2 regions of the Eubacterium segne genome follow, and region 1 is predicted to be linked to the other one. Evidence: a T-box and tRNA genes for the amino acid it is inferred to sense, from the RefSeq annotation. Region 1 holds a T-box; the other holds one or more tRNA genes.
What was found. A T-box is a leader RNA that pairs with one kind of tRNA and senses whether it is charged. The one in region 1 lies ahead of metG (methionine--tRNA ligase), so its partner is inferred to be a tRNA-Met.
Positions count from the first base shown of each region.

Region 2: it encodes a tRNA-Met, which carries the amino acid that the T-box ahead of metG (methionine--tRNA ligase) is inferred to sense. The anticodon was not compared.

Region 1 is NZ_JACOOZ010000004.1:179,486-195,563, reverse strand. Features, by position in the region: gene H8S00_RS07270 (glycyl radical protein) at 1-2,079, shown strand, start outside; gene H8S00_RS07265 (glycyl-radical enzyme activating protein) at 2,098-3,015, shown strand; gene H8S00_RS07260 (fructose-6-phosphate aldolase) at 3,091-3,768, shown strand; T-box leader at 3,902-4,149, shown strand; gene metG (methionine--tRNA ligase) at 4,281-6,230, shown strand; gene H8S00_RS07250 (TatD family hydrolase) at 6,333-7,109, shown strand; gene rsmA (16S rRNA (adenine(1518)-N(6)/adenine(1519)-N(6))-dimethyltransferase RsmA) at 7,113-7,976, shown strand; gene H8S00_RS07240 (CARDB domain-containing protein) at 8,196-12,356, shown strand; gene H8S00_RS07235 (CARDB domain-containing protein) at 12,717-16,078, shown strand, end outside.
Region 2 is NZ_JACOOZ010000002.1:142,254-158,331, forward strand. Features, by position in the region: gene H8S00_RS03050 (discoidin domain-containing protein) at 1-668, opposite strand, end outside; gene H8S00_RS03055 (dihydrofolate reductase) at 781-1,272, opposite strand; gene thyA (thymidylate synthase) at 1,283-2,128, opposite strand; gene H8S00_RS03065 (S8 family serine peptidase) at 2,141-5,974, opposite strand; gene H8S00_RS03070 (polysaccharide deacetylase family protein) at 6,108-6,935, opposite strand; gene H8S00_RS03075 (Gfo/Idh/MocA family protein) at 7,003-7,983, opposite strand; gene rlmB (23S rRNA (guanosine(2251)-2'-O)-methyltransferase RlmB) at 8,046-8,786, opposite strand; gene H8S00_RS03085 (Mini-ribonuclease 3) at 8,797-9,243, opposite strand; gene cysS (cysteine--tRNA ligase) at 9,254-10,666, opposite strand; gene H8S00_RS03095 (GNAT family N-acetyltransferase) at 10,684-11,703, opposite strand; gene H8S00_RS03100 (DUF2156 domain-containing protein) at 11,719-12,630, opposite strand; gene ispF (2-C-methyl-D-erythritol 2,4-cyclodiphosphate synthase) at 12,617-13,105, opposite strand; tRNA gene H8S00_RS03110 (tRNA-Met) at 13,204-13,277, opposite strand; tRNA gene H8S00_RS03115 (tRNA-Val) at 13,309-13,381, opposite strand; gene H8S00_RS03120 (Tex family protein) at 13,452-15,587, opposite strand; gene H8S00_RS03125 (phosphatase PAP2 family protein) at 15,812-16,078, shown strand, end outside.

The DNA.
Region 1 (16,078 bases):
GATAAGGAATTTGAAACTCTTCCAACCAGACCACAGGACAAGTTTAATGTTCATGAAGAGGATATTAAATATTTCAGAGAAGTAATATATCCTTATTGGCAGGGAAAATCATTAGAGGATGTGCTTAAGGCACGCTACGGAAAAGAGATTGATGAAATATCAAAGGTAGCAAAAATAAATCAGAAAGATCATGCACAGGGACACATTAATCCTGATTGCGAAGGATGGCTTAAGAAAGGTCCGGCAGGTCTCAAGGCAGAGGCACAGAAACATTTAGATGAAGAAACAGATGAAGAAAAGAAGCTTTTCTATAAGAGTGTTGTAACTGTTATGGACGGAGCTATTAACTTCATTATGAGATATCATTATTTGTTATTAGAGGAAGCTAAGGAAAATCCAAAGTGGGCAGATAACATGAAGACAGTGGCTGAAATCTGTAAAAACATTGCAGAAAGACCGCCGGTTACTTTCCACGAGGCAGCTCAGTCATTGTGGTTCTTATTTGTAATCCTGCAGATGGAATCAAATGCATCATCATTTTCACCAGGAAGAATGGACGTTTATATGTATCCTTATTATAAACATGACAGAGAAAATGGTGTAAGCGACCAGGATATATTGGAAATTATAGAAAGCCTTTGGCTTAAATTTAATGAAATTGTATATATGAGGAACTCAAACAGTGCTAAATTCTTTGCGGGATTCCCTATTGGATTTAACATTGCGGTAGGTGGTCAGGATGAAAATGGAGAGCCATATGAAAATGAACTTTCTTATTTATTCCTGAAATCTCAGGAACATATCGGTTTGCCACAGCCAAATCTTTCAGTAAGACTTTGTGAAAAAACCAGTGACAAATTATTGAAGGCAGCCATAAAAGTTGTTTCCCTTGGAAGTGGTATGCCACAGTTCTTTAATGACAAGGCGGTTATTCCTGCCATGATAAAGGATTTGGATATTGAAGAAAAGGATGCAAGAAACTATGCCATTGTAGGTTGTGTTGAACTTACTACTCAGGGAGATAATCTGGGATGGTCAGATGCAGCAATGTTTAACTTAAATAAGGCATTAGAACTTACTTTAACAGGTGGCAAGTGCCTTATAACAGGCAAGCAGCTGGCACCGGATAGAGGAAATCTAACAACATATGAAACTTTTGAAGATTTGGAAGAAGCCTTCAGACAGAATATAGACTACTTTATGGATAAGATGATAAAGGCATGTGAGCAGGTTGAGCAGGCACACATGGACCTTCTTCCTACACCGTTTTTGTCATCAGTTATTAATAACTGTATGGATAAAGGAATTGACGTTACACGAGGCGGTGCAAAGTACAATTTGTCAGGTATTCAGATGATACAGGTAGCAAATCTGGCAGACAGCCTTGCGGCAATTAAGCAGATGGTGTATGACGAGAAAAAGGTGTCAAAGGAAAGACTTCTTAAGGCACTTGAGAACAATTATGAAGGTGACGAGATTTTAAGAACAATGCTTCTTAACAAGGTTCCTAAATATGGAAACGATGTTGAGTGGGTTGATAATCTTGGAGCAAAATGGGCAAAATATTTCCGTGAAAGAATTGGAAAGTTTACCAATTACAGAGGCGGAAAATATCATACAGGAATGTATACTGTTTCAGCTCATGTACCAATGGGAGAAAATGTGGGAGCCTCTCCTGATGGAAGATATTCCCAGACACCGTTAGCTGATGGCGGTATGTCACCGGTTTACGGACGTGATGAACATGGACCGACAGCGGTTCTTAAGTCAGTGTCAAGGTTAGATAAGAGCTGGACTACTAACGGAGGACTTCTTAATATGAAGTTTCTACCGGAATTTTTCAAAACTGAAAATGGAATCGACAAATTCGCTAAGATGTTAAGAACTTTTGTGGATTTGGAGATACCTCATATACAGTTTAATGTTGTAAGAAAAGAAGATTTGTTGGCGGCTAAGAAGAATCCGGAACAGTATAGAAATCTTACAGTCCGTGTTGCAGGATATACTGCATACTTTGTGGAACTGGCGGGAGAACTTCAGGATGAAATTATTGCCAGAACAAGTTATGACGATATTTAAATTTAAGAAAGTGATGATGTGAATTTGAAAGGTTACGTTTTCGATTTTAAGAGATTTTCTACCCATGACGGACATGGCATCAGGACAACGGTTTTTCTTAAGGGATGTACCTTAAACTGTGTCTGGTGTCAGAATCCTGAGGGGATTTCAATTAAACAAAGACCTCTGTATTTCCCAAATAAATGCATACATTGTAATACATGTGTGCATTTGGCGGAAAACGGTGGCGTAACGGAAGTTGACGGAAAGATAAAGCTGGATGTTTCCAAGGTGGAGAACTGGCATAATATAATTGATAGTTGTCCGGCAGTGGCACTAACCATGGATTCTACGGAAATGACATCTAAGGAGGTAGTGGAGGAAGCCTGTAAGGATGCACCGTTTTTTAAATACGGTGGCGGGGTTACCCTGTCCGGTGGTGAGCCTTTGTTTCAACATGAATTTGCTATTGAAATTTTAAAAGGTTTAAAAGAAAAAAACATAACTACCACCATTGAGACGGCATCTCATATTCCTATGCCTATATATAAGGAAGCCATGAAGTATATTGACTATGTATACGCAGACCTAAAAATAATGGATAGCAACCTTCATAAAAAGTATACGGGCGTAGATAACACTAGGATAGTGCAAAATTTGAAGTGGCTGCTTATGTCAGAAAAGAAAGAAAATGTTATAATAAGAACACCACTAATACCTGGTATGACTGCGACTGAAGAAAATATTGCAGGAATTGCAAAGTTTATAAGCGGTTTGTACCCGGAAGTCAAATACGAGATTTTAAATTACAATCCATTGGCACAGGCAAAGTATGACATGGTGGATAAGGAATTTTGTTTTAAAAACAATCCGCCGTTATACAGCGATGACCAGATGAGGGCATTTGGAAAAATTGCCACAGACAATGGCGTGAAGAACCTTATATTGGAAATATAAGTAATTAGAAGTATAAGTAAATAATTAACGGCGGTTAATTAAATATAGAAAGAGAGAATTTTGGAGGTAAAAAAGATGAAGTTAATTATTGATGACGCAAACATTGAGAAGGTAAAAAAAGTTTGGGAATTATATCCTTGTGATGGTGTTACAACTAATCCGTCTATTTTGGCTAAAAGTGGAAGAAATCCATATGAGGTTCTCTCAGAACTGAGGGAAATCGTTGGAAAAGACGGAGAACTTCATGTTCAGGTAGTTTCAAAAGATGCAGAAGGCATGATTGAAGAAGCTAAAGTAATTAGAGAAAAATTAGGAGAAAATACATTTGTAAAGGTTCCTACAACACCACAGGGACTTAAGGCAATGAAGGCTTTAGCAGCAGAGGGAGTAAACATTACAGCAACAGCTATTTACACACCAATGCAGGCATTTTTAGCAGCAAAAGCCGGTGCAAAATATACAGCACCGTACATTAATAGAATTGATAACTTTGGATATAACGGCGTTCAGGTAGCTATGGATATTCAGGATATTTTTGAAAATAACAATCTTCCATGTGAAGTTCTTGCAGCAAGCTTCAAGAATTCACAGCAGGTACTTGAACTTACTAAATATGGAATAGGGGCATCTACAGTAGCAACAGACGTAATTGAAGGTCTTATTAAAAATGCAGCAATCGACGCAGCAATCGACGCATTTAACAAAGACTTTGAGTCAATTACAGGAGAAGGAAAAACAATGGCAAATTGCTAATTCACAATCTCTTTCTAATAGGCGGGTTTCCGGTAGCGGAGCCCGCCATTTTTAAGGTGATCATAATACCATTCCCACCTAATGATATTTTGTTGACAAAATGCCCATAAAATAATAGAATTATGAGCAGAAGACAAATGCCACGAAAGGAAGAGTAGGTAGCGGATTCGCTTAAAGAGAGCCCGGTAAGGTGGAAGCGGGCAGTGAGAGAAACTACTGAACATGGCCCTGGAGCAGCAATGGTGAAACAGATGGGATATATTCCATTTCTGGAAGTAGCTATTGACGGTTGCACCCGTTACAGCGCAAATGAGATATAAAGATACAACATCTTTATATGAAGTAAAGTGGTACCACGAAGTTTGAACTCTCGTCTTTGCAAAAAAAGATGGGAGTTATTTTTATTTGTGTAAGCATGGTGGCAGTAGTACTTACATTATATTAAATAAAGGTTTCACAAATATGTTAATAATTGCAAAAAATAGCAGATAATAAATATAAGGAGAAAAAAGATGACAAAGAAAACATTTTATTTAACAACAGCAATTGCGTACACATCAGGCAAGCCTCATATTGGAAATACTTATGAGGCAATTTTGGCAGATAGCATTGTACGTTTCAAAAGACAGCAGGGATATGACGTAAGATTCCAGACAGGAACAGATGAGCATGGACAGAAAATTGAGTTAAAAGCAGCAGAAGCCGGAGTTACTCCAAAGGAATTTGTTGACAAAGTTTCAGGAGAAATCAAAACAATTTGGGATCTTGTAGGAACATCATATGACAAATTTATAAGAACAACAGATGAATATCACGAGAAACAGGTTCAGAAGATTTTTAAGAAGCTTTATGACCAGGGTGATATTTACAAAGGATATTATGAGGGAATGTACTGCACACCTTGTGAGTCATTTTTCACGGAATCACAGTTAGTAGACGGCAAATGTCCTGACTGTGGAAGGGAGTGTACACCGGCGAAGGAAGAGGCATACTTCTTTAGAATGAGCAAGTACGCAGACAGACTTATTGAACATATTAATACACATCCTGAATTTATACAGCCGGAATCCAGAAAGAATGAAATGATGAACAACTTCCTTCTTCCGGGGTTGCAGGATTTGTGTGTATCCAGAACTTCATTTAAGTGGGGGGTACCTGTTGACTTTGATCCAAAGCACGTTATCTATGTTTGGATAGATGCTTTATCAAACTACATTACAGGACTTGGATACGACGTAGACGGAAACAATGATGAGTTATATAACAAATACTGGCCGGCAGATTTACATCTTATTGGCAAGGATATTCTCCGTTTCCATACAATTTACTGGCCGATAATGCTTATGGCTCTTGACGTTCCTCTTCCAAAGCAGATTTTCGGACATCCTTGGTTATTACAGGGAGACGGAAAAATGAGTAAGTCAAAGGGAAATGTTATTTACGCTGATGATTTGGCTAACTTATTTGGAGTTGATGCGGTAAGATATTTTGTTCTTCACGAAATGCCTTTTGACAACGATGGAACAATAACATGGGAGCTTATGGTTGAGAGAATGAACTCTGACCTGGCAAATACATTGGGAAATCTTGTAAACAGAACAATTTCCATGTCAAATAAGTATTTTAATGGAGCTGTTGAAAATAAAGGGGTTAGCGATGATGTAGACGCAGACTTTAAGGAAACTGTTCTTGCAGCACCTAAAAAGGCAGCTGAAAAAATGGATAAACTTAGAGTTGCAGATGCAATTACTGAAATTTTTGCATTATTTAAGAGATGTAATAAATATATTGATGAAACAATGCCTTGGGCACTGGCAAAGGAAGAAGACAAGAAGGACAGACTTGCAACAGTGCTTTACAATTTAATTGAAGGTATTAATATTGGCGCAAGCCTTTTAGAGCCATTTATGCCTGAAACATCAAAGAAAATTCTTCAGCAGATTAACGCAGAAGCAAGAGCTTTTGACGATATGGAAGAATTTGGCAAATACAAATCAGGTAATAAGGTTACTGAAAAGCCGGAAATTTTATTTGCCAGAATGGACATAAAGGACGTTATGGAAAAAGTTGAAGAAATTAAGGCAGCCCAGAAAAAAGATACTGAAGGAGAAAAATATCCGGAAGTAGAGGCTAAACCTGAGATTACAATTGATGATTTTGACAAGGTTCAGATTCAGGTAGGTGAGGTAATTAAGTGTGAGCCGGTTCCAAAGGCTAAAAAGCTTCTTGTTTCACAGATTAAGATTGGAGCAGAAACCCGCCAGATAGTATCCGGAATAGCTAAATATTATAAGCCTGAAGAGATGGTAGGAAAGAAGGTTGCCGTTATTACAAACTTAAAGCCTTGTAAGCTCTGTGGTGTTGAGTCTCAGGGAATGATACTTGCAGCCGGGGATGATGAGGGAAATCTTTCAGTAGTAACTGTAGATAAAGATATAGTAAGTGGAAGTGAAATCTGCTAAAATATAAAGAGAAACTTTATAAGTTATGTAAAATCCCATTCCTTAGGGAGTGGGATTGTGCATTTTACCGTCAGCATTTATGAAGGAAAAGTTGGAGGAAATATGATTTTTGATACACATGCTCATTATGATGATGAGGCATTTGATGATGATCGTGAACAGATTTTAGAACGTATGAGAAACAGAGGGGTTGAATACATAGTAAATGTGGGAGCATCCATTCATTCATGTAAGACTACCATAGGACTTACAAGAAGGTTTCCTTATGTATATGGAGCCCTTGGAGTGCATCCGGATGATGTGGCTGATTTAACTGAAGAAGATTATGAATGGTTAGAGCGCAGTGTTTACAAGCCAAAGATTGTTGCCGTAGGGGAAATCGGATTGGATTATCATTGGAATGAAAACAAAGACCAGCAAATAAAAGCTTTTGAGCGTCAGATGCAAATAGCGAGAGAGGCACAGCTTCCTATTATTATTCACAGCCGTGACGCTGCTAAGGATACATATGATGTCATGAAGGCTAACAGGGCTGACGAAATGGGTGGAATTGTTCACTGCTTCTCATACACGAAGGAAATGGCGAAACAGTTTATGGACATGGGCTTTTATTTGGGAATTGGCGGAGTTGTTACTTTTTCCAATGCAAGAAAGCTTCAGGAAGTGGTAGAATACATGCCAATGGATAAGATGGTTATTGAAACAGATTGCCCATATATGTCACCTGTTCCTAACAGAGGAAAGCGAAATGATTCATTTAATCTGCCTTATGTTGTAAATAAAATAGCTGAAATTAAGGGCATCAGTCCTACTGAGGTTATTGACATAACATGTGAAAATGCAAAAAATGTATATGGTATAGGAAGAAAGAGGATATAAATAATGGCGTATCTTGGAACACCGGCAGCAACAAAAGAGATAATAAACAAATACGGATTTGCCTTTCAAAAGAAATTCGGACAGAATTTTCTTATAGATTCTAACATATTAGAAAATATTGTAAGTGCAGCAGGAATTACAAAAGATGATTTTGTATTGGAAATCGGCCCGGGAATCGGAACCATGACGCAGTATCTCTGTGAGGCGGCAAAGCAGGTTGTGGCAGTGGAAATTGATAAGATGCTTATACCTATTTTGAAGGATACATTATCTGAATATGATAATGTTGAAGTTATAAATGAGGATGTATTAAAGGTTGACATAAAATCATTGGCAGAAGAAAAAAACGGTGGAAAACCTATAAAAGTCGTGGCAAACCTTCCATATTATATAACAACACCTATTATTATGGGATTGTTTGAAAGTAAGGTTCCAATAGACAGCATTACAATTATGGTTCAAAAAGAGGTGGCAGACAGAATGCAGACAGGCCCCGGAAGTAAGGACTACGGAGCGTTGTCTTTGGCAGTACAGTATTATGCAGATGCGAAAGTTGTGCTTAATGTATCGGCAAACTGCTTTATGCCAAGACCGAATGTTGATTCCGCAGTAATTAAGCTTACAAGACATACACAGCAGGTAGTTTCAGTAGCAGATGAGGGACTTATGTTTAGAATAATAAGGGCTTCATTTAATCAGAGAAGAAAGACTTTAGTTAATGGTCTTAAGAACTCTTCGGAACTTGACTTTACCAAGGAACAGATTGCAGATGCCATAAAAGCTATAGGAAAGGACGAAAACATAAGAGGCGAGAAACTGACTCTGGAAGAATTCGCAATGCTTAGTAATGCACTGATGGGAAAATAGATATAAAAATAAAATAGTTAATAACGTTTTTATGCATAATATAGAGGGTAACAATAGGTGTTACTCTCTATTTTTGTACAAAATGCACAAAAAAATAAACAAAAATCTGTTGAAAAAATCAGATTTAAACAAATTGACTAAAGCTCAAATCCGTGATAAGCTTAGTTTAACGTTAAACTTAGCAGAAGTGGGGAAATTTAAAGAAAGGAAGAGGTATATATGAGAAAGTTAATCAAAAAAGTTGTAGCACTTTCATTGACAGCAGCAATGGTGGTTCAGCCTGTATCAGGTAAATTCTTTAATTTATCACCTAATACAGTTGAAGCAGCACCGGCTACTAATACAGCCGATGTACCGGCAGCACAGTCAAGATTAGAAGCTGCACAGAACAATACTGAATGGCAGGTAGGCGCTAAGATGCCATATTTCAGATACGACACAAGCCCTGCGGCAATTGAAAATTCTTACACAAACAATGCAAAGAATTTAGCTGCAATGGACGAAGGAACAGTATCTTATCAGGATAACTATACAGGAACAAAGAAAGAATCATTAGATTGGGACAGATCTAACGTTGCCAGCCAGGCATCAAACCAGTCATATGTTGAATTGGGAAAAGGTCAGTCAATTACATGGACTATTAAAACAGGACGTGGAGGAGACGGTGTCAACGTAAGATACACATTGCCTGACGGAAGCGGTGGAAGCGACGGTGCAGGAAAACCACTTGGACTTCAGAGCAAGTTTTCAGTAAAGGCAAGCAATGGTGCATCTGTTCAGGGTTATGACAATGAAGATTCATCAAAGAGATATAATACATATTTATCAAGCAGTGAGGTAAAGGTTACATCAGACTATGCATGGCAGTATTTCCCAAGTGGACATCCTGTTGATGCTAACAATAGTAACGGTACACCTGCATTTGCTTTTGATGAAGTACATTTCAGACTTAGCGAACCATTAACAGGTGGAAGTACAATTACTATTACAAATACAGGAGACTACACACTTGGAATCGACTTTATTGAAGTTGAATATACAGATTACATTAGCGCACCAAGTGGAGCAACAGTAGTACCTGCAGGAACACATACACAGTCACAGATGGAAAGTTACATCAAGAAAGCTGAAGCAGGAAATAAGATTTTATACCTTGCATCAGGTGTTCATTATATGAATGAAACATGGATTCTTGCAGCTGACGGCGTAAAGATTACAGGTGCAGGTATGTGGTATACAAAATTACAGTTCACTAACTCAGGTATGGGTTCAGGTGGTATCTGTGGTGAGAAGACAGGTTATTGCCAGGGCGTAGAATTCTGTAATATGTATATCAATTCAAACCTTCATTCAAGATTTGACCAGCAGGCAAATTACAAGTGCTTTAGAGATTTGTTTGCAAAAGGAACAAGTATCCACGATGTTTGGGAAGAACATTTTGAATGTGGTTTCTGGATTGGAAGATACGATAGCAATTCAATTAACAAAGAAAGTGATTTAAATATTTACAATTGTAGAGTTCGTAATAACTTTGCCGATGGTATTAACTTCTGTCAGGGAACAAGAGATTCAAATGTTCATAACTGTGACATAAGAAACAACGGTGATGACGGACTTGCAATGTGGAACGCAACAGACTTCCAGCCGGATGATGAATACAATAACACATTCTGCTACAATACAGTTGAATTTATCTGGAGAGCAGGTGGTATTGCTGTTTACGGTGGTGAAGGTCATAAGGTATACAACAACTACATCCGAGATACATTTACAGCAGCAGGTATCCATATGAATACAAACTTCTCAGGATGCCAGTTTAACAACACAACAAAAATCGAAGTAGCAAATAACGTTCTTGTAAGAACAGGTACAAATAAAGATTCATGGAACGAGAGTCTTGGAGCAATTGATGTTTCAGGTGGAGTAAATAATGTAACATTTAGTAACAATGAAATATATGATGCTCAGGCTAATGGTATTCGTACATTTAATTTTAATGGTAAAGGTGTATCAATGAACAACACATTAATTTTTGGTGTTGGCCTTGATAAGATGAATGATGATTACTCATGTAGCAAACATAGCGAAGTTGCTGTAAGACAGAGCGGAACAAACATTACATATAAGAATTTACTTGTAAAGAACGTAGTAACAAAATATCTTTCAGAGAGTGCTGATAAGCATTGGCCATATTACTGTGATGATGCAAGCAACCTTCCAACTATTCCATCAAGCGAAAGTGCATATGGAAATACAAATTACAAATTTGGAATTGATGCCGGTGGAAATTACACATACAGTGGTGGAGTATACACAGCTAACTCAAATGCAAACAGTTTTCCTGGTTATGACATTACAAACGGACAGAAGATAGTTAAAGAAGGTACAGAGCCGGAGACAGATCCTGAAGTAACAACAAGAGATCCGTCAGAAACATTACCAACAGAAGCTCCTACAAAGAAACCTTTAGGACCTGGTGCAGGTGATGTTGAACTTACAAGTTTTGAAGGTTCTTACTCATGGACAACAGATTATAAATGGCAGAAATATGCAACTTTATCAGATTCAATTTCATCATCAATGAAATATCTTGTAGTTACATATTCAGGTGATATTACATCAATGAGATTAGGTGATAATGCAAACCCACCTACAGCAGTATATTGGTTTGATCCAAATCAGAATAATGATGGAACAAATAAACCATTTAAGACAGTAGCAGGAACATCATTTGATGATAGCTCAGCTACAAAGACAGTTGTAGTAGATTTAGGTGCAACAGGTGTATCACCATCATTCTTCTCAGCATTCCATGTTCATACAGGAGCAACAGGAGCAGCAGGAGCAGTATCAATTGAACAGGCATGGCTTACAGATACACTTCCTGATTTATCAGATGGAGAAGAAACAACAACAAATACACCGGAACCTACACAGGCTCCTACAGTAGCACCTACACAGAAACCGACAGAAGCTCCAACAACAAAGGCACCGGAACCAACAACAAAAGCACCGGAAGTTAAGTACGAGCTTTCAGTACAGGGACTTGCATGGGAGAATGCATCAGGTTCATCAGAACTTAAGGAAGGTGACGCAGTTAAGTTTACAGCATTGCTTTACAACAACACAGGAGATGACATTCCTGCAGGTCAGGCAATCGGATTCAAGGCGGTAATAGACGGAAGCACAACAGTTAAGAATGAAGCATATACAGGTGGACTCAAGGCAGGAGAAACAGTTAAGGTAACAGCCACAACAACATGGACAGCAGGATATGGCGGACACACAGTAGTGGCAACTGCAACAGGAGATTCACAGAACTCAGTAACAAAGAAATTCAATGTAGGAAGAAAGTCAGCCAACGTAACAAGAGTTACAGGAGGATATGACCTTGTGGTAACAGACATTGAATATGATAAGAATACAGTAAATGCAGGAGACCATTTAGTATTTACAGCAACAGTAATGAATGTGGGAGATACAGACATTCCTGCAGGAACAGTAATCGGATACCAGTTACAGGTAGACGGAAACACATCAGACATCAGATGGTGTGACACATATTCAAGCGGACTTAAGGCAGGAGCATCAATCAAGCTTACATGTAACTCAGGTTCAAACGGAATAAATTACTGGAGTGCAACAAACGGAACACATACAGTTACAGCATGGGTAGATGATGTAAACCGTCTTCCAAATGAAGTAAACGAAAACAATAACACAACAGGCATCACACTTGTTGTACCAAGTGCAGGACTCATTGAAAATCCTGACACACCGGATGATCTTGATAACATAGTTATCGATCCCGGAAAGGTAACAATAAGCAGCAGCGTAAAGATTGAAGGATACCAGATTAGCACAACCCTTGGAGGAAGCAGAGTGGTTGGATCAGTAGAACCTACAATCAACAATAAGGAAGTTAAGAACTGGGGATTCATATATGCAGTAACCAAGGCAGGAGATGCATCATTTGACGTATCAGATGATGACATGGTAGTTGGAACAACAAGTAAGTATGTAACAGCACTTGAGTCAACACCGGTTGGAACAGCAGAAAATGTTAAGTTCGGATCATCAGACACAGCAACATACTTTGTAAGAACAACACTGTTTGGAGCAAACACAGCAAAAGAATACTCAGCACAGTATAAGGTAAGAGCATATGCAGAGCTTAGTGATGGAACATATGTATACAGCAAGGTAAGCTCATACTCAGTATATGACATAGCAGATACATTGTATTCAAACAAGATGATGAATACAATCACAGCCCATGATTACCTGTACAACAACATCCTTAAGGTTGTAAACCCTGATTATGCACAGGTTGATTACAATTGGAGTAACACAGTTGTTGATGTATCAACTGTACAGTAATAAAAAACATTCAAGGTTTTAAAAGGAAGGGATAATGCCCGGTGACATAGTTGTCGGGTGTTATTCCTTCCTTTTTATTTAATATCGGTTATTAAATAATGATATATTTAAGAAAAATGATATTACTTAAAATATATTAAAACACATATTTTGTATAAAGAGCGTATAATAACGTTTTTTTACGTAAAATAAATGCAAATATAGTGTAAATATATAACACTTGTGCAAAATGCACAAAATAAATGCGAAAAATATGTGAAAAAAATTAGTTTTAAACAAATTGACAAAAAACTTTAGTCGTGTTAAGTTTAGTTTAACGTTAAACGCATAGTGGTTTTATTTTAAAAGGGAGAAGTATTTATGAGAAGAAGTATCAAAAAAGCATGTGCGTTAGTATTAGCATGTGCAATGACATTTCAACCTGTAAATGGCTATTTTGGAAGCAAACAGGTTAATGCAGTTGGCGTGGCAGATAAGTTCGAAATACCTGCAGCCAGTGCAAGTGGCAGAGTGGGGGCAGAAATGCCATACACAAGATATGATTCAACAGTAGCTACTCTTGGGGGTGGAGCGACACTTAAGACTTCAGTAGACTGGGCTAAGAGCAATATTGCTACTCAGGCATCAGAGCAGTCTTATGTAGCACTTCCAAGCAACGGTTCATATGCTGAATGGACTATGAACACAACAGGCTCAGGTGTAACAATGAGATTTACAATGCCTGATTCATCAGATGGTATGGGTATTAAAGGTTCAGTTGATGTATATGTAAACGGCACTTATGCACAGACAGTTAACCTTAATTCATATTGGATGTGGCAGTATTTCTCAGGTGGAAGCCCAAGTGATACACCGGGAGGAACAGGATGTTTCGCATTTGATGAGGTTCATTTTAAATTAGATAAACAATTAAAAGAAGGAGATAAAATTCGTATTCAGAGTACAGGTGCAAGCGGAGTTGAATACGGTGTTGACTTCCTTGAAATTGAAAATGTACCAAATCCTATAGAGCAGCCTGATAATTCAGTTAACGTAGAGGATTACGGTGCTATTCCTGATGATGGAATTGATGATTTAGATGCAATCAGAGCAGCTGTAAGAGATGCAGATGCAAACAATATGGATGTATACTTCCCTGAAGGAACATTCCATTTAAGCGGTATGTGGAACATTGGATGTTCTAACATGAAGATTACAGGTGCCGGAATGTGGTATACAAACCTTCAGTTTACCAGCTCAGAAGCTTTTGGTGGTGGTATCTCAGGTGGTAACCCAAATGCCGGTGATGGAACATCAGGTGATGGTTATTGTAAGAACCTTGAATTTTGTAATATGTATATTAATTCAAACCTTCGTTCAAGATATGGTGAAAATGCAGTATATAAATGTTTTATGGATATATTTGCAGATGGAACAGTAATCCATGATGTATGGGAAGACCATTTTGAATGTGGTTTCTGGTTTGGTGATTACAATGGTGCACTTGATTATAGCGATGACGTTAAAGTAGTAAATTGTAGAATTAGAAATAACTTAGCTGACGGTGTTAACTTCTGTCAGGGTACCAGCAATGCTGCTGTTTACAATTGTTCAATAAGAAACAACGGTGACGACGGTCTTGCTATGTGGAATAACACATATATGAATGCAAAGGATGAAAAAGGAAATATATTTGCATACAACACAATTGACTTTGTTTGGAGAGCCGGTGGTATAGCTATCTACGGTGGTGACGGACATAAGATTTACAACAACTACATATGCGATATGTTTATGGCATCCGGTATTCATTTGAATACAACATTCCCGGGCTATAAGTTTGGAAATACGACAGGAATTTCATTTGATAACAATATTCTTGTAAGATGTGGTACAAACTCAGACAGCTGGGGAGAAGATTTGTCAGCTATTGATATTAAGCAGGATGTTAAAAATGTAACATTTAACAATACACAGATTTATGATTCACCGTTTACAGCTATCAGAATATTAGACAATAACTGTAGTGGAATTACATTTAATAATACAAAGATTTTTGGTGCAGGTCTCTCAGGACAGGATATTACATTCTCATGTAATACCCATTCACCTGTAGCAATCAGAGAGCCGGCTGGTACCAGCGTTAAGTTTAACGGACTTGAAATTGCAGGTATCCGCCCTGATAAGTATGCAAATAATGCAGGTCAGGCAAATACAACATGGCCATACTGGACAGACAGACAGACACCACAGAACATTGCAGGAAACAGCACAGTTACAGTATACGACGAAGATACAACATACATTGTTCCTGGATATCCAAATGCCGTAAACGGTGAGCAGGGTGGTGGAATAGTTAATCCACTTGATGGAATTACAGGATATGATCTTATTGTAACAGGTCTTGCGTGGGCTAATGCAGACGGTTCATCAGTTCTTAAACATGGTGATAAAGTTCAGTTTACAATGCAGATTAAGAATGACAGTAATGTGGATATTCCTGAGGGAGTAACAATTCCTGTTAAGGTTACAATTGATGATACAACATCATTTAAGTATACAAAATTCAAATCAGGACTTAAGGCAGGAGCTACAGCGGCAATTACTCTTACAAGTATATGGTCAGCTACTAAGGGCGGACATACAGTAGAAGCAGTTGTTGATGATTCAAACAAGTTACCTGATGAATTAGATGAAAACAATAATACAAGAACAAAGAAAATAAATGTTGCTGATACAGGTTCAAGCACAACTGTTAAGAGAGTAACAGGGGGTGGAGATCTTGTGGTAACAGATATTACATACGGACAGGACAAGATTGCAACAGGAGATAAACTTCAGTTTACAGCAACAGTAGTAAATGCAGGTGATACAGCAATTGCCGCAGGTACAAAGATTGGTGTACAGTTCCAGATTGATGGAAAAGCATACCCATCACCTATTACATGGTGTGATACATATTATTCAGGATTACAGCCGGGAGAAAGCGTACAGCTTACAGCTAACGGCGGTAATGGTTCAGATGGTGCATACTGGACAGCAGAAGAAGGAACACATACAGTAACAGCATGGGTTGATGATAGTGGATTAATTAGTGAAGTAGATGAAAGCAATAACAAGACAACTATTTCATTAAAAGTACCATTTGGTGGAACACAGTATTTTGATGATCCTGACAGCCCTGACGACTTTACAGGAACAGGTGGTGGTGAGGAACAGCCTACAAAGCCGACTCCTACTACAGTAGCACCTACACAGAAGCCAACAGAGGCTCCAACCCAGGCGCCTACAGTAGCACCTACACAGAAACCGACAGAAGCTCCAACAACAAAGGCACCGGAACCAACAACAAAAGCACCGGAAGTTAAGTACGAGCTTTCAGTACAGGGACTTGCATGGGAGAATGCATCAGGTTTATCAGAACTTAAGGAAGGTGACGCAGTTAAGTTTACAGCATTGCTTTACAACAACACAGGAGATGACATTCCTGCAGGTCAGGCAATCGGATTCAAGGCGGTAATAGACGGAAGCACAACAGTTAAGAATGAAGCATATACAGGTGGACTCAAGGCAGGAGAAACAGTTAAGGTTACAGCCACAACAACATGGACAGCAGGATATGGCGGACACACAGTAGTGGCAACTGCAACAGGAGATTCACAGAACTCAGTAACAAAGAAATTCAATGTAGGAAGAAAGTCAGCCAACGTAACAAAGGTTACAGGAGGATATGACCTTGTGGT
Region 2 (16,078 bases), on a different contig from region 1:
GGTTCTGTCGGTTTCTCAGTAGGTGCCACTGTAGTATTTTCCTCAGCCTCTGCTGTAACAATAGTATTTCTGTTCATATAATCCACCTTCTTATATGAACTGTCTACAACAGAAAGAATACTATCATACAGATACTCATGACCTCTCATATTACTCATAAGATTTCTGTTATAAAGTTTTCCTGCTACGTCATATACAGACATTGTGCTTATATTGCTATAAACATAACTGCCATCTTTTAATTTAGCATATGCCCTTACACTTATGCCCTGTTTATAAAACTCTGCATTTTTTATAAATTCCATTGTAAGACAGTAGCTTTTTGCATTATCCAATGAACTGTACTTTTTGCCTGTCTCTCCCAATGGTGTTGCTGCATATGAATGAACTGTAGTATTTGAGCTTCCTACTATCATTTCATCTTCTGAAACCGAATCGGTAAGTCCGTATACCAATCCTATTTCATCTGTTTTATCTGTTTCCGATACAGAGTAAATGGTTCTAAATGCTTCTAACATTGCACTTATCTGAAAACCATTTATTTCAAGTTTAACATTACCCGATGCATACACATCTTTAGGCATAGTTATTGGCTGAACCAATAGCACTAACGCCAAAACAAAAGATATCATTGCTTTAAATTTCTTTTTTATCGACTCTTTTTTCATAATACCTCCTATTGATATTTTAATATATTAATTTAATTATTGTTTGTTTTTTTGTATTTTTCAAGTATCACTATTTTTTATTACGGTTCTATTTTTATAACATCAATTGATATTATTTACGCTTATAAGTTCTGAAATAATACTCCAAATCGAAATAAGTATTTTCTTCACTTTCTTCAACCATTTCCCATTCATCCGGCATTTCATCTAAATTAGGTATGAAAGTGTCTGCTGCATATTCATAGTTAACATAAGTAACATATGCAGTATCACAGTATGGAAGCATCTGTTTATAAATGCTTCCTCCACCAATTACAAATACATCTTCAGTATTGTATTTTTTAGCTTCCTCTAATGCCTCTTCTATAGAATAAACCACTGTAGCCCCGTCTACCTTGTAATCTTTTTCAAGAGCAATTACAATGTTCACCCTATTTTTTAATGGTTTTGAATTAGGAAAACTTTCTAATGTATTTTTTCCCATAATAACAACTTTTCCTGTTGTTGTTTCCCTGAAAAATTTCATATCATCAGGTATGCTTACAAGTAAATCATTTTTGTAGCCTATAGCCCAATTCTTATCCACTGCAACAATTAAATTCATTTTGTTCCTCCTAAACTGCAACAGGTATTTTTATCTGTTCACCTGTAACATAATCTTCTAATTTTAAATCATCTACCGTAAAATCATAGAAATTCTTAATTTCAGGATTTATCCACAATTTTGGTGCCGGATGCTGCTCTCTGCTGATTAATTCCTCAACTAAAGGAACATGTCTGTCATAAATATGAGCATCAGCTATTACATGGACAAATTCTCCCACCTCCATGTCATTTACCTGAGCCAATATGTGAACCAAAGCTGCATACTGACAAACATTCCAGTTATTTGCAGTAAGTACATCCTGGGAACGCTGATTTAACATACCGTTTAATACAAGTTTCCCTGTTTCTTTATTTTTCGTTACGTTAAAAGTCATGCTGTATGCACATGGATATAAATTCATTTCAGACAAATCCTGATGTACATAAATGTTTGTAAGTATTCGTCTGCTGTAAGGATTGTTCTTTAAATCATAAAGAACTCTGTCTACCTGATCCATATCGCCTTCCTTATAGTGATGCTTAACACCTAACTGGTAGCCATATGCCTTACCTATTGAGCCGTTTTCATCAGCCCATGCATCCCATATATGGCTGTTTAAATCATTTACATTGTTAGATTTTTTCTGCCATATCCACAGCAACTCATCTAAGCAGTTTTTGAAACCTGTTTTACGAAGAGTTATTGCCGGAAATTCCTTCTTTAAATCATATCTGTTTACAACCCCGAATTTCTTTATGGTATATGCAAAAGTACCGTCCTCCCACTTTGGTCTGACCTTTTCACCCTTTGTGTCTATACCGTTATCAAGAATATCTCTGCACATATCAACAAATACTTTATCTGCGTAACTCATTAACTTCTCCTCTTATTTCTTCTTTACCTTAACTGTCTTAACCTTAGACCAGCTGCCATATTTCTTTGATTTACCTGTTTTACGGTATGCTCTTGCCTTAATATAATATGTTTTTTTAGCATTAAGTTTCTTTATTACAGCCTTATTTTTCTTAGTATTAACAGTTTTAGTAACCTTCTTTCCAAATTTCTTTGATGTAGAATACTTAATCTGATATCCGGTAGCTGTACCTGCCTTTTTAAGGGTAAGTTTTATGCTCCTGTTGTTTTTAGCCCTTACCGCCTTCGTAATGGATGTCTTTCCCGGTTTTATATATATATCAGTATACTCTGCCTTTACACTTGCCGTGATTTTTGCCGGTAAGTCATATGCTCTTGCAGTATATACATAACCGGTTTTGCCCTTCTTAACAGATTTTCCATTAACTATGAACTGGCTTATATTAAGTTTCTTATCCATTACTGCTGCTTTCAAGGTAACTGTATCTCCCGGCAGATAATAACCCGTACCTTCTACATAAGCACCAAACTCAGATGTATCTTCAACATAAACCGCACCGGAATCTATCGGAATACATAATATCTTTGCATCATCCTCATAATCATCTTCATCATAAAAATCTTTATTTGACAGCTTGCTTTTATTAGACCCAAATTCTTTACCGTCGTCATCAGCCATTGCAAAACCATATACAACGTATAATTTATCTCCAGCCGTTGTGGCATATAAATTATCAAATTCAAGATTTGATGCATTAAGTGCATACTTTGAAGTAATAAACTTATCCTTTGCAATATCATATGTGAAGGTATCACCCAATGAATCTACACGTAGGTTTGTATAAATAATTCCACCTTTCACCAGACCAATTTCACCCATTATAACAGCAAACTTTTTATTTCTGCCCTCAATTATCTTAGTATCAATTGATTTACCGATATTTGCTTTTGACTTTGTCCACTTTGTTCCATCATATATTAAGTTATAAGGTGCATTCATTGTACCGTCTGAACCTAATGTAACAATAAGCTTCTTTCCAACCTGCATAGCCCTTGAGTATGCCCTGCCTTCCGATAAACTCTCTGTGACAGACCACTTTTTAGACGTTGTCGAATACTTCATTACAGTTTTTGAAAAATTATCATTTTCATCAACACCACCCATTAAATATAGTTCACCATTATATGCAGCCAGTATAACGCCACTTAATTCTTCTTTTTCCTTAGGCATATTAGCAAGCTTTTTCCAACCTTTTTCATCATCATAATATGATAAAATGGTATTTTGTGCGAACCCTTGATCAAGCGTTATACAGCCGTACACAACTCCATTAGAGCATACATAATCTGTTTCACTATAAACATTAGCATCTGCAACATTCTCATATTCTTTTCCGAAAACATCCGGTGTAAATGTAAATCCACCACCCCTCCAGAAAAATTCGTCCTTGCCTGTCTCATCATCTTTATACGTCATCCCTACTGACACTGAACCTGTGCTGTCAATATAAACCAAATTTCCGCCATTAGAAATCATTTGTCCGCCATTTAAATCCGCCTCCACAGACGGGCCTTTAGTAAAAGCACTGCCGGTAGCAAAGAAGCACTCTTTTTCATAGGTTCGGTCACCTTTAATCAGTTTTACCTTTAATGACTTATTCTGATATGATTTACCATCAACAACAATTGTTTTACCATTGTTATAAATTACATTTATTTTCTTATCATTAATATATACCTCAGCATTGTCAGTATAATATCCTGATATTTCTATCTGTTTTTTGCCATTAAGTAAAACCTTATCTATAGTCATGCCCGGTTTTCCTATTTTAGATAAATCAAGTGCACCACCTGTTGATATTTTTCCCTTGAAATTATCGTTATTTCTTGTGCTTCCTAAAATTCTTGCCTTTATCTGAAGAGCATTTTCATTTGTATATGCATTAGCCACTGCTGCAACAGCACCTGTAACATATGGAGTAGCCATAGATGTTCCATTGTAATAATCATACATACCAAATTCATCCGGTGATACATTTTCCCTGCTTATGCCCCAATTGTCTACATAAACAGCAAAATCCCCTTCCTCATATGAGCTAACACATAACAATATTACATGTTGTTCATCTTTTTTGCTCTTTGATGATACCTCTCCTGAAAGATGAGACCAGTAATTACCGTTTTCATCTATATAAGCACTGGCAAACACTCCATCTTCAAGAGTATCTAAATCACTTATATCCACTTTTCCGTTTTTGTCTAATTTACAATCTATGGCATAAATTACCGAATCGTTACCAACTAACCAGTCATCATTTGTTGCCTTTGGACCACTTACCTTAACCATAACACTGGCTGATGTACCTGTATCTGATGACTTCATTGTATATGGAAGGCACATAAAATACATTCCATCTTTCTGTGCACCTTTTATTTCCCATTTAAGTGATTTGTTGTTATAAGACTTTTCTCCAAAATACTCACTATTTGTAGTTGATACATTCATAGTTCCATCAGATTCACTTAATGTTCCGTAAGCCACTTCATTATTTTCAGGCGTAGCTACCATCTTTCCTTCTTCATTAAAAACATTCAAAATGCTTTCATTATCAAAATTAACATATGTACTACATAATTTATCTTTGTTATCATATATTCCCGGATTAAAGCAATTATATGAAACTGTTGATAATATATCAGTTCCCGGAGCAGCTATATCTACCGATTCAGTTCCATAGTTTGAAAATCCTGCCAATTCATCTTTTTCATTCGACGCTGCAACAGAAATGATATATGGGCTGTCTATTGTTGAAGGATAGTTATCCATTAAATTTTTATCATTATCAGAGTTGTCATTTCCTGCTGCACATACAGATATAGCACCTTTCTTTCCTACAAGCTCAATAAGATTTTTTATAATTTCATCTTCTTCATCTGCTGAGCCACCCCAGGAATTATTTACAGCTACTACATTTACACCTAACTGCTGTGCCTTGTAAATATAATTGTACGCTCCTATGGCACCCATTCCACTTCCGCTGCCTTCTTCATTGAGAATTTTAAGTGCCATTACTTTTATATTGTTACTTTTAGCAATTCCGGCAATTCCAACTCCATTATTTGATTTTCCTGCCGCAATTCCGGCACAATGTGAACCATGACCGTTATCATCCATAGGGTCTGTGTCATAATTAACAAAATCATAGCCGTGCTCACCATATAATTTTCTGTTGTTATAAGGATTATTCCAAACAATATCTTTTAAATCTTCATGTTGGTAATTAATACCGGTATCAACTATTGCAATTACTCTTTCCTTATTGTCCTTATTATCTAACAATGGTGTGTCTGCATTTACATCAATGCCCTCTGTACCGTTATTCTGTCCCTTATTGTCAAGTCCCCACAAATACTTATAGTAACTGTCATTGTAGTCTGATGCTTTTATTTTATAATTTGGTTCAGCATATTTAACGTTACTTTTCCTTTTTAAGATACTAATTAATTCCTTGGTACTATACTTATCAGACTTAACTAATGACACTGAAAATCCATTGTCACTAACCTTGTCAGCCGATTTTGCATTAACTGATGTATCTGAATTAAAAACATATGTTTCTACAACTTCCATATCATCATCTGCAATGTTGCTGCCGGCACTTCTTGTTGACGTTTTAGTGTTTCCATACATAACAATAGCCTGACCTTCAACATAATTTCTGCTGCTCTTTACTGCTTTTTTCTCTTTGGTTACTTTCAAACTTTGATTTGCCATAGTTGGCACTGCCGTACATGTCAAACACATTGCAAGGGTCAATGCCATGGCTTTCTTCGCCATTCTTTTCATATTCACAATCTCCTATCTCTTGTTTTCCACTATTGTGGGTTAATTTGTACATTGGGGAATTTTATTTCACACCGCTTAATATTATAGCACATATATTTTTACCTGTAATCCTATAAACGAAAAAATCTGCTTATTATTTCAAATTCTTTAACACTCCGAAAGTATACCCCATTTCTTCCCATTTGCTAAGTAATTCATCTAATATTTCCCCATTTGTTTTTGATGTGTTATGTAATAAAACAATTGCCCCCGGATGTATCCTTGATAACAATTTATCAAATGCCTCTTCTTTAGTCGGCTGGGAATCTTTGTTCCAGTCTACATATGCTAAACTCCAGAAAAATGTTTTGTACCCCATTTCCTGAGCCATTTTCAAATTATCCGTATTGTATTTTCCCTGGGGAGGTCTATAATACTTAGTCATATTTTTCCCTGTTATGCTTTTGTACAGTTCCTCTACCTGCCCTACTTCATTTGAGAACTTTTCTTTGTCCATTCCTATGATATTTGGATGATTATATGTATGATTTCCTACAGTATGCCCTTCTTTCACCATCCTTTTAACTAAATCTTCGTTTTCCTTTAAAAAATGGCCTACCACAAAGAAAGTTGCCTTTACTTTATGCTTTTTTAATGCATCTAAAATAGCAGGCGTGTTTCCATTCTCGTATCCACAGTCAAAGGTTAAATATATTTCTTTTTTATCCCCGCTTCCTATATAGAAGGCATTATATTTTTTCATAACCTCCGGTGATTCCGTTCCCGTAGGCTGAGTTCCACTTTCTCCAAATCCCAGTCCCCAGTTTTCACCATTTTCAATAACATTACTAGCAGGTAAAACCTTTTCTTTTACCAGCCCCACGCCTTCTCCGGCAAAGAAAGCTATGGCAAAAATACCAATAATAAACAGTATTCCTTTTAACCCGCTGCCTCTTTCGCCTTTTAATATTTTTTTAATCATACCCTATTCCTGAAAATATATTTACTTAATTATATGACGCCAGTGCTGAAAGTATAAATTCTATCCTTTATTTATCTGCAGGGAATACAATATTTTGCTGTCTTCTTGCTTCATCCATAACCTTAATGCACATTACGGAATACTTTATATGTTTGTCAGTAAACTCACCTTTATTAATAAGTTCTGCCCATTCTTCTGCCTCATATTCCAAATTCAAATCCTTACATGGAATATTCTCTATGTTTTCTTCATAACCATCATTATATATTATTTTGATTTTTCTCGGATTTGGTATGTCCTCTATCAATATAGTTCCTTTTTCTCCCTGAATCTGGCTTGGAAGTCTTCCATTGGTAATCTTGGAATAGGAAATATCTGCTATCATACCGTCATATGCACAGGTTATTGTCCCCTGACCGTCTATACTGTCAGGAAGCATGGTAGCTGTTGCCTTTATTTCATCCGGCAATCCAAATAATTTTACTAACGGATGGACGCAATATACTCCAATATCCATTAATGCTCCATTAGAAAATGACGGATTAAAGGCATTTTCAATTATTCCGTTCTTGTATTTATCGTACCTGGATGAATACTGGCAATACCGAAACTCCACTCTTCTTACAGGCTCTATCTTTTTCATTGCATCTTTTATTGCCAAAAATCCCGGTGAATACACTGAACGCATGGCTTCCATTATAACCACATTGTTCTCTTTAGCTAACCGGCATAACTCATTAAGTTCTCTTAAATTGCTGGTAATGGTCTTTTCTATCATTACATGTTTTTTGTTTTTTATCATAAGCCGTGCCTGTTCATAATGCAAAGAATTAGGACTTGCAATATATACCGCATCTACATCCTTTGATTTTGCTAATTCTTCTAAATTACCAAAAATAAGATTTCCATTATGCTCTTTGGCAAATTTTTCTGCTTTTTCAATGTTTCTGGAATATGTTCCGTTATATTGCAGCCCCTCTACCTGTGCCGCACATTTTAAAAACCATTCAACCACAAAATTTGTACCTATTGTTGCAAATCTAATCATATGTTATCCTCCAATAATTGTATTAAAAATGCACCATATTTCTATGATGCTTTTTTAATTATTTATTTTAATCTCTGTCTCACTATTTCATATGCCAAAACCCCTGCTGCTACCGAAGCATTAAGAGAATCGATATCCCCAAACATTGGCACCTTTGCAATAAAATCACATTTTTCCTTTACAAGGCGGCTTACACCTTTTCCCTCGTTTCCTATTACCAGGCCTATTGGTCCCTTTAAATCAAGGTCGTACATTGTTGTGCCATCCATATCTGCACACACAAACCACAATCCCTTTTCTTTAAGTTCCTCAATGGTTTTAGAAATATTTGTAACCTTTGCTACCGGGGTATAATTAATGGCTCCTGCTGATGCCTTAACTACTGTTGCCGTAAGCCCTGATGCCCTGTGTTTTGGAATAATAACTCCGTGAGCCCCTGCTAAATTAGCTGTTCTTATAATTGCCCCTAAGTTATGCGGGTCTTCAATATCATCTAAAATAATAACAAAAGGCTGCTCACCTTTATCCTCTGCCTTTTTTAAAATATCCTCAACTGACCCGTATTCGTAAGCTGCAATATATGCAATGACTCCCTGATGTTTTCCTGTTTCTGACATCTGGTCAAGTCTTTCTCTTTTTACATAGTTAATAACAGTACCCTGCTTTTTGGCCTCCCTAAGCACCGTATTCATAGAGCCTTCCTTACAATGCTCTAAAACAAAAAGCTTGTCTATGGTTTTACCTGCGCGAAAAGCCTCAATTACGGCATTTCTTCCCTCTATTACAAATTCCTCGTATCTCATTATAACCTCTTTATACTTCTTTAATATTATCCTGCTTAAAAAGTTCTATACCGGTTTTCATAAGCTCCATCATTCTGTCTGACTGTCCACTTAAATAAAGCCAGCCCATAAGAGCTTCAAATCCCGTTGCTACCCTGTAATCTGACATAGAGGCATTTTTTGCTCTTGTAACAGCCTTTGCGTTACGCCCTCTTTTATATATGGACTTTTCCTCTTCTGTCAGCATATCCATTATTAAATGAATCATTTTTGCCTGACTTTGTGCCTTTACCAGTTGGGAAGATGCCTTATGTATTTTGTTTACCTGTCTGTTAGCCTCATCTACAATAATGGTTCTTACTACAATTTCGTAAATGCCATCTCCAATATAGGCAAGGGTCAAAGGAGAATAATCATTTACATTAATCTCCTTTAACTCCATCTTCTTTCTAATTATTCCAAACAAATCCGGTTCCATCATATATTTCCTAACTTCTGCTCCACTTTGTTCCTTCTCTTGTATCCTTAAGGATAATTCCCTTAGCTGCCAGTTCATCACGTATGCTGTCTGCTAATGCAAAATCTCTGTCTTTTTTAGCCTGGGCACGTTTTGCAATCATTTCTTCAATGTAGCCCTCATCCCCTACTTCCTTTTCTTCCTTTTCAAGGATGATTCCAAGAACATCACAAAGCCTGCTTAATACATCATATAATGACTTGGCAAATTTTTTGGATGAATTATCACCTAAATTACTGTTAGAAAATTTTACAAGCTCAAATACTGCTGTAATGGCGTTTGCCGTATTGCAATCATCATCCATTGCATCTTCAAACTTAGTTACAAATACCTTTGCATCATTTAACAGTTTCTCTTCTTCCTGAGAAATAGCACCAGCTTTTCCATTAGACATAACTTCCCTGATTTTTTCTCCGGCAGTTACTATTCTCTCTAATCCATTCTTTGCTGCTTCCATTAATGAATCGCTAAAGTTAAGGGGACTTCTATAATGGGCGCTAAGCATGAAAAATCTAAGTACCTGCAAGTCATATTTTTCTGCAATATCTCTTACTGTAAAGAAATTTCCAAGAGATTTTGACATTTTTTTATTGTCAATATTTAAAAATCCATTGTGCATCCAGTATTTTGAAAAGCAACATCCGTTAGCTGCCTCGCTTTGGGCAATTTCATTTTCATGATGTGGGAAAATCAAATCCTCACCACCTGCATGGATATCTATTTCGTCTCCTAAATACTTTTTAGACATTACTGAACACTCAATATGCCATCCCGGTCTTCCCTCACTCCAAGGTGATGGCCATGCCGGCTCTCCCTCTTTCTTTGGCTTCCACAAAACAAAGTCTAAAGGATCTTCCTTTGATTCCTCTCCTGCTACCTTAATATCTCTGTGTCCTGCCTCTAAATCATCTATATTCTTCTTTGATAATTTTCCGTAATCACTAAACTTTCTTGTTCTGTAATAAACAGTTCCGTTAGAATCATATGCGTAACCCTTGTCAATTAACGTTTTAATCATATCAATCATGCCATCAATTTCCTGAGTGGCAAGTGGATGTGTTGTAGCAGGTTTAACATTCATTCCTGCCATATCTTTTTTACATTCTTTTATATATCTCTGGGATACTTCCTCAGCGGTGCTTCCCTCTTCAATTGCCTTTTTAATGATTTTATCATCTACATCGGTGAAGTTAGAAACATAATTAACCTCATATCCCTTATACTCTAAATATCTTCTGAAAGTATCAAATATAATCATAGGTCTTGCGTTTCCTATGTGTATAAGATTATACACTGTAGGTCCACATACATACATTCTTACCTTACCTTCCTCTATAGGAACAAATTCTTCTTTTTTTCTCGATAATGTGTTATAAATCTTCATTTTGTACTCCTTATCCATTAAACGTAATCATTTATAAAAAAGCTGTCTTTTCTACATACTGCCGGCAATCCCGGAATCAACTTATACCCAAATATATGTGCAGTAAGTTCGCCTATTCCTATGTCAAAATCAGGCTCACCCTCTATATCCTTTTCAGACTTCTTTTCTAATTTTATACTTCCATGTTTTTGTGTCATAACAAAATAACCGTTATTCTCATCTAAAATAGGATCTGTTATTTTAAACACAATCTCATCTATGTTTTTAAATTCAAACATCCTTAGGGTTTTTCTTATATTTATTATTCTTGCCATAACATATGGCTTTCTTACATCACTTTCCCAACTTAAAGATTGTATGCTGCTATCTAAAACTTCCTCAAATATTTCATGGTCAATCCATATTCTATATCCCACAATAACTTTATTTTCCACGTATATGTCAATATGTCCGCCTTCAACATCTATAAGTTCTTTTATTCTTTTGAAATACTCCACATCCTTTGACACTACCACGCTATACTTATTATAGGCTGTTGACTGGGCAAAAATTGATAATTTCACCAAATCACTGTTATCTGCCTTTCTTAATATAAGTGAATGAGTTGCCTTCCTCCTATGCTCCGTAGGAGTTATCTCAAATTTGTCCATAACATAATTAAAGCCAAATCTCTCATATATGGCGGCATTATTTTCATCTGATGGAATAAGATAAGTAAATGCATCCATGTTTTCGTACATTTTCTTTAAAACTTCATTGAAGATTTCGTGCATATAACCTTTGTTCCTGTAGCCTGCAAATGTCCCCACTGCGTATATATACATTACATTGGTCTTAAGGGAACCCACAACCAGATTTTTAGGGATAAGGTGAAGTGCATACACAATTTTCCCATCCTGCTCATTTACCACCACTTCATTATGTGGCAGACACTTTGAAAAATAATAATCAGTAAATTCTTTTCCATCCTCACTGAAACAATGTTCATAAAGGGGTCTGATATTTAGTTTCTCAAAACTTTCCAACAATCTAATCATATTAATAACTCTCTCTTATTTTTGAATTATAGTATATTTTTCAATCATATATATAGGATTATATGACTCCTTTGACTTTCTTAGTCCATCAAGTCCCATATCATCCTCGCGGTTTACTTTTCCTGCCATGGGGAAAACTTCCTTTAAAAACTCGCTACATATATACTGATACAATCCTCTTATGTTATGGTCGGCTTTTTCCACCGGTATATACACCATGTCCTCTTCTTTATAATAATTTCCAATGGTAAACGCCTTTAATTCGCCATCAATGTAGACACCTGCCATCTTATAATCCAGATATTCCTCATTATCCAATAAAAACTTTACACCCTTTGCTTCACTATCAATAAATTCATGCTCCTGTGAATGCTCCTTGGTTATTTTCCATTTATCAATAAAATCAAGAATCTCTTTTTCGTTATTTTTAGTTAATATTTTAAACTCATATCGTCCCTCATAATCCCTTTTAAAAGCATTTAAATGATTTTTCTTGCCATGATATTTTTTACCGCTGAAAGTTCTTAATTTTTCAGCATCATATATATAATCAAAATATGTCCTATCAGGGACTACCACGTATTCATCCTTAGGTAAATCAAGAATCTCCACTGCCTCTTTATCCACCACATACATAGTTAGTTTCTTTTTCAGGCAATTATTAAAATACTCCTGAGTTTCTAAAAAACACTCCCTTAAATCCTCATTTCTGCAACAGGGAATGGCTGAATAAAACTGTCCATCCTCGCTTTTCGCCACCCACATAAGTCCTTTGTCGGTAGTAAAATACTTAGTAGGGTAACAATTCTCCCATAGATATAAATCCAAAAGATTGCTGTCTGCTGCCTGAGGTCTTCTCATTCTGTAATATTTATCAAGTAATTTATAATCTTCAACTTTAATAGTTTTTAAATTATACGTTTTCATTTAAACCTTCTTCTAATAAAGCTATAGCCTGTGAGGATATTCCAAGACCTTCACCTGTAAATCCCAATCCTTCCTCAGTTGTGGCTTTAATACATACTCTGCTTTCTTCGATATTTAATGCTTTGGCAACATTTTTTACCATTTCATCCCTAAAAGGTGCAAGCTTTGGTTTCTGGCAAATTATTGTTGCATCTATATTTCCAATCTTAAAATTATTCTCTCTTAACAATTCCCCTACGTGATGTAAAAGTTTAATGCTTGATATTCCCTTATATCTGTCATCCGTATCGGGAAAATGCTTTCCTATATCCCCTAATGCTGCAGCTCCTAACAGAGCATCCATTATGGCATGAACTACCACATCTGCATCTGAATGTCCTAACAAACCTTTTTCGTATGGAATATCAACTCCTCCTAATATTAATTTTCTATCTTCAACCAGCTTATGGACATCATATCCCATTCCTATTCTCATGTGTACCTCCATAGGGTAATACCCGAATAGTTAGTATACCACAGTTTCTAATTATTATAAAGAAAAAAGTACCGACTATTCGGTACTTTCTCATCTAATAGCGAGAGGGGGATTCGAACCCTCGACACCACGGGTATGAACCGTGTGCTCTAGCCAACTGAGCTATCTCGCCAAATATTAAATTCGCATCTTTTGAAAATGAATGGGACCTACAGGGCTCGAACCTGTGACCCCCTGCTTGTAAGGCAGATGCTCTCCCAGCTGAGCTAAGATCCCATACAGAATTCAAACTGCCTTATTAATATATACGTTTATCCAATTATTGTCAAGCACTTTTTTTATTTTTTTAAAATTTCATTGACAATTGTATTCTCTTCCTCTCTTTATCAACACTTAATACCCTTACATTTACCACATCACCGACAGACACTACATCCAATGGATGTTTTATATATTTATCACTCATTTCTGATATATGAACAAGTCCGTCCTGATGAACTCCTATATCTACAAAGGCACCAAAATCAATAACGTTTCTCACTGTTCCCTTTAATTCCATACCTTCCTTTAAATCATCAAAGTCTAATACATCGCTTTTTAGTATCGGCTTTGGCATTTCATCTCTTGGATCCCTTGCAGGGCGTTCCATTTCCAATATCATATCCTTAAGAGTGATTTTATCTGTTCCTATTTCTTCAGCCACACTATTATAATCCTTAACATCCTTTGAGATTTTCACCTGTCCGGATATAATATCTGATGTAGTATATCCATATTTCTTAAGAAGCTTCTTTGCGGCAGCATAGCTTTCAGGATGAACACTTGTGTAATCTAAAGGTTCTATGCCGTCTCTTATTCTCATAAATCCCGCACACTGTTCAAATGCCTTTGGGCCTAATTTTGAAACCTTAAGCAATTCCTTTCTGCTGTTAAACTGTCCGTTTTCTTCTCTATATTCCACAATATTTTTTGCCAGAGTTTTGTTTATTCCTGAAATATATTCCAAAAGGGGAGCTGATGCAGTATTTAAATCAACACCAACACTGTTGACACAATCCTCCACTACGTTTCCAAGAGTTTCTTCTAACTTTTTCTGGTTCATGTCATGCTGATACTGCCCTACACCTATAGCCTTTGGCTCAATTTTAACCAGCTCAGCCAAAGGATCCTGCAATCTTCTTGCCATAGATGTGGCACTTCTTTGACCTACATCAAAATTTGGAAATTCTTCTGTTGCCAGTTTACTGGCAGAATATACGGAGGCTCCCGCCTCATTTACAATAACATATTCTACCTTTGTAGGACATTCCTTAATAATATCCACAATAATTGCCTCTGATTCCCTTGATGCTGTTCCATTTCCAAGGGATATAAGACTAACATTATATTTTTTTATTATATCAAGAACAGCTTTCTTTGATTCTTCCACCTTATTTTGCGGTGCTGTAGGGAAAATAACTGTAGTGTATAATACCTTTCCTGTAGTATCAACCACTGCCAGCTTACAACCGGTTCTAAATGCCGGGTCCCATCCTAAAACATTTTTTCCAATAATAGGCGGCTGCATAAGCAATTGCTTTAAGTTCTCACCAAATACATCAATTGCCCCATCTTCTGCTTTTTCCGTCAGGCTGTTTCTTACTTCACGCTCAATTGCCGGCTTTATAAGACGCTTGTAACCATCTTCCACTGCGTCCTTTATAACCTGTGTAAAATCAGACTGTTTTGTTATAACCGCCTTATTTAATGCCTTTATTATATTTTCATCAGGCATTTCAACCTTAACATTTAATACCTTTTCCTTTTCTCCGCGGTTAATTGCCAGTATTCTATGTCCTGGTATTTTATTTACTCCCTCAACATAATCGTAATAATTTTCATATGGTGTTTTTTCTTCCGGATTTTTAGCAACAGACACTATTTCCCCATGTTTCATTACTGTATTTCTAATGGCATCCCTAAACTCTGCATTATCTGAAACTGATTCTGCAATAATATCCTTTGCTCCCTGAATTGCATCATCAACGGTTTCCACACCTTTTTCTTTATTTACAAAAGCCTGTGCCTCTTTCTGGGGAGTTTTACTGCTTATCTGTGCCATAAAAATCATTGCCAAAGGTTCTAATCCCTTAGCTTTAGCTTCCGTGGCTCTTGTTTTTCGTTTTGGTCTGTAGGGTCTGTATATGTCATCCACTTCAACTATTGTCATAGCCTTTTCTATTTTTTTCAAAAGTTCAGGAGTCATTTTTCCCTGTTCCTCAATGGAAGCAATAACTGTGTTTTTCTTTTCCTCTAAATTTCTAAGATATTTCAATCTTTCATCTAAATCTCTTAGCTGTTCGTCATTTAATTCTCCCGTAACCGGTTTTCTGTATCTTGCAATAAAGGGAATTGTATTTCCTTCATCTATTAATTTCACTGCTGCCTCAACCTGCCATAATTTTACTTTTAATTCTTCTGCAATAATCCCGTTTATGTTCATCTTTAACATTTCCTTCCATTTTGGTCATATAATATATTGTGTATAACTTTGTATTTTAACTAAATACCTCTTTATTTTTCATTTTTACAATGTTATACTTTCCGTTGTATGTACTTTTTTACACACATACTTATTTTAACAGATAATTTTATTTTGTGTAAAAAAAATAGAGAGTTGGCACTGATTTATACTCTGAATTACAAATAAAAAACAGAAGGTTTCTTATGATTAAATTAAAGAAAGAACTTCGTAAATATAAGCACATATGGCCGGTTATGTACGTGTTCATCTATATGCCCTGGTTTATTATGTTAGAAAAGAATATTTCGGCAGATTACCCGGGACTACATATTTTACATTGTCCCCTAGATGACATGATTCCTTTTTGTGAATGGTTCGTTATACCGTATTTGTTATGGTTTTTATATGTTCCGGCAGTTTTCGTTTTTCTGTTTTATCATTCCAAAAACGAATTTTACAGAATTTGTGCA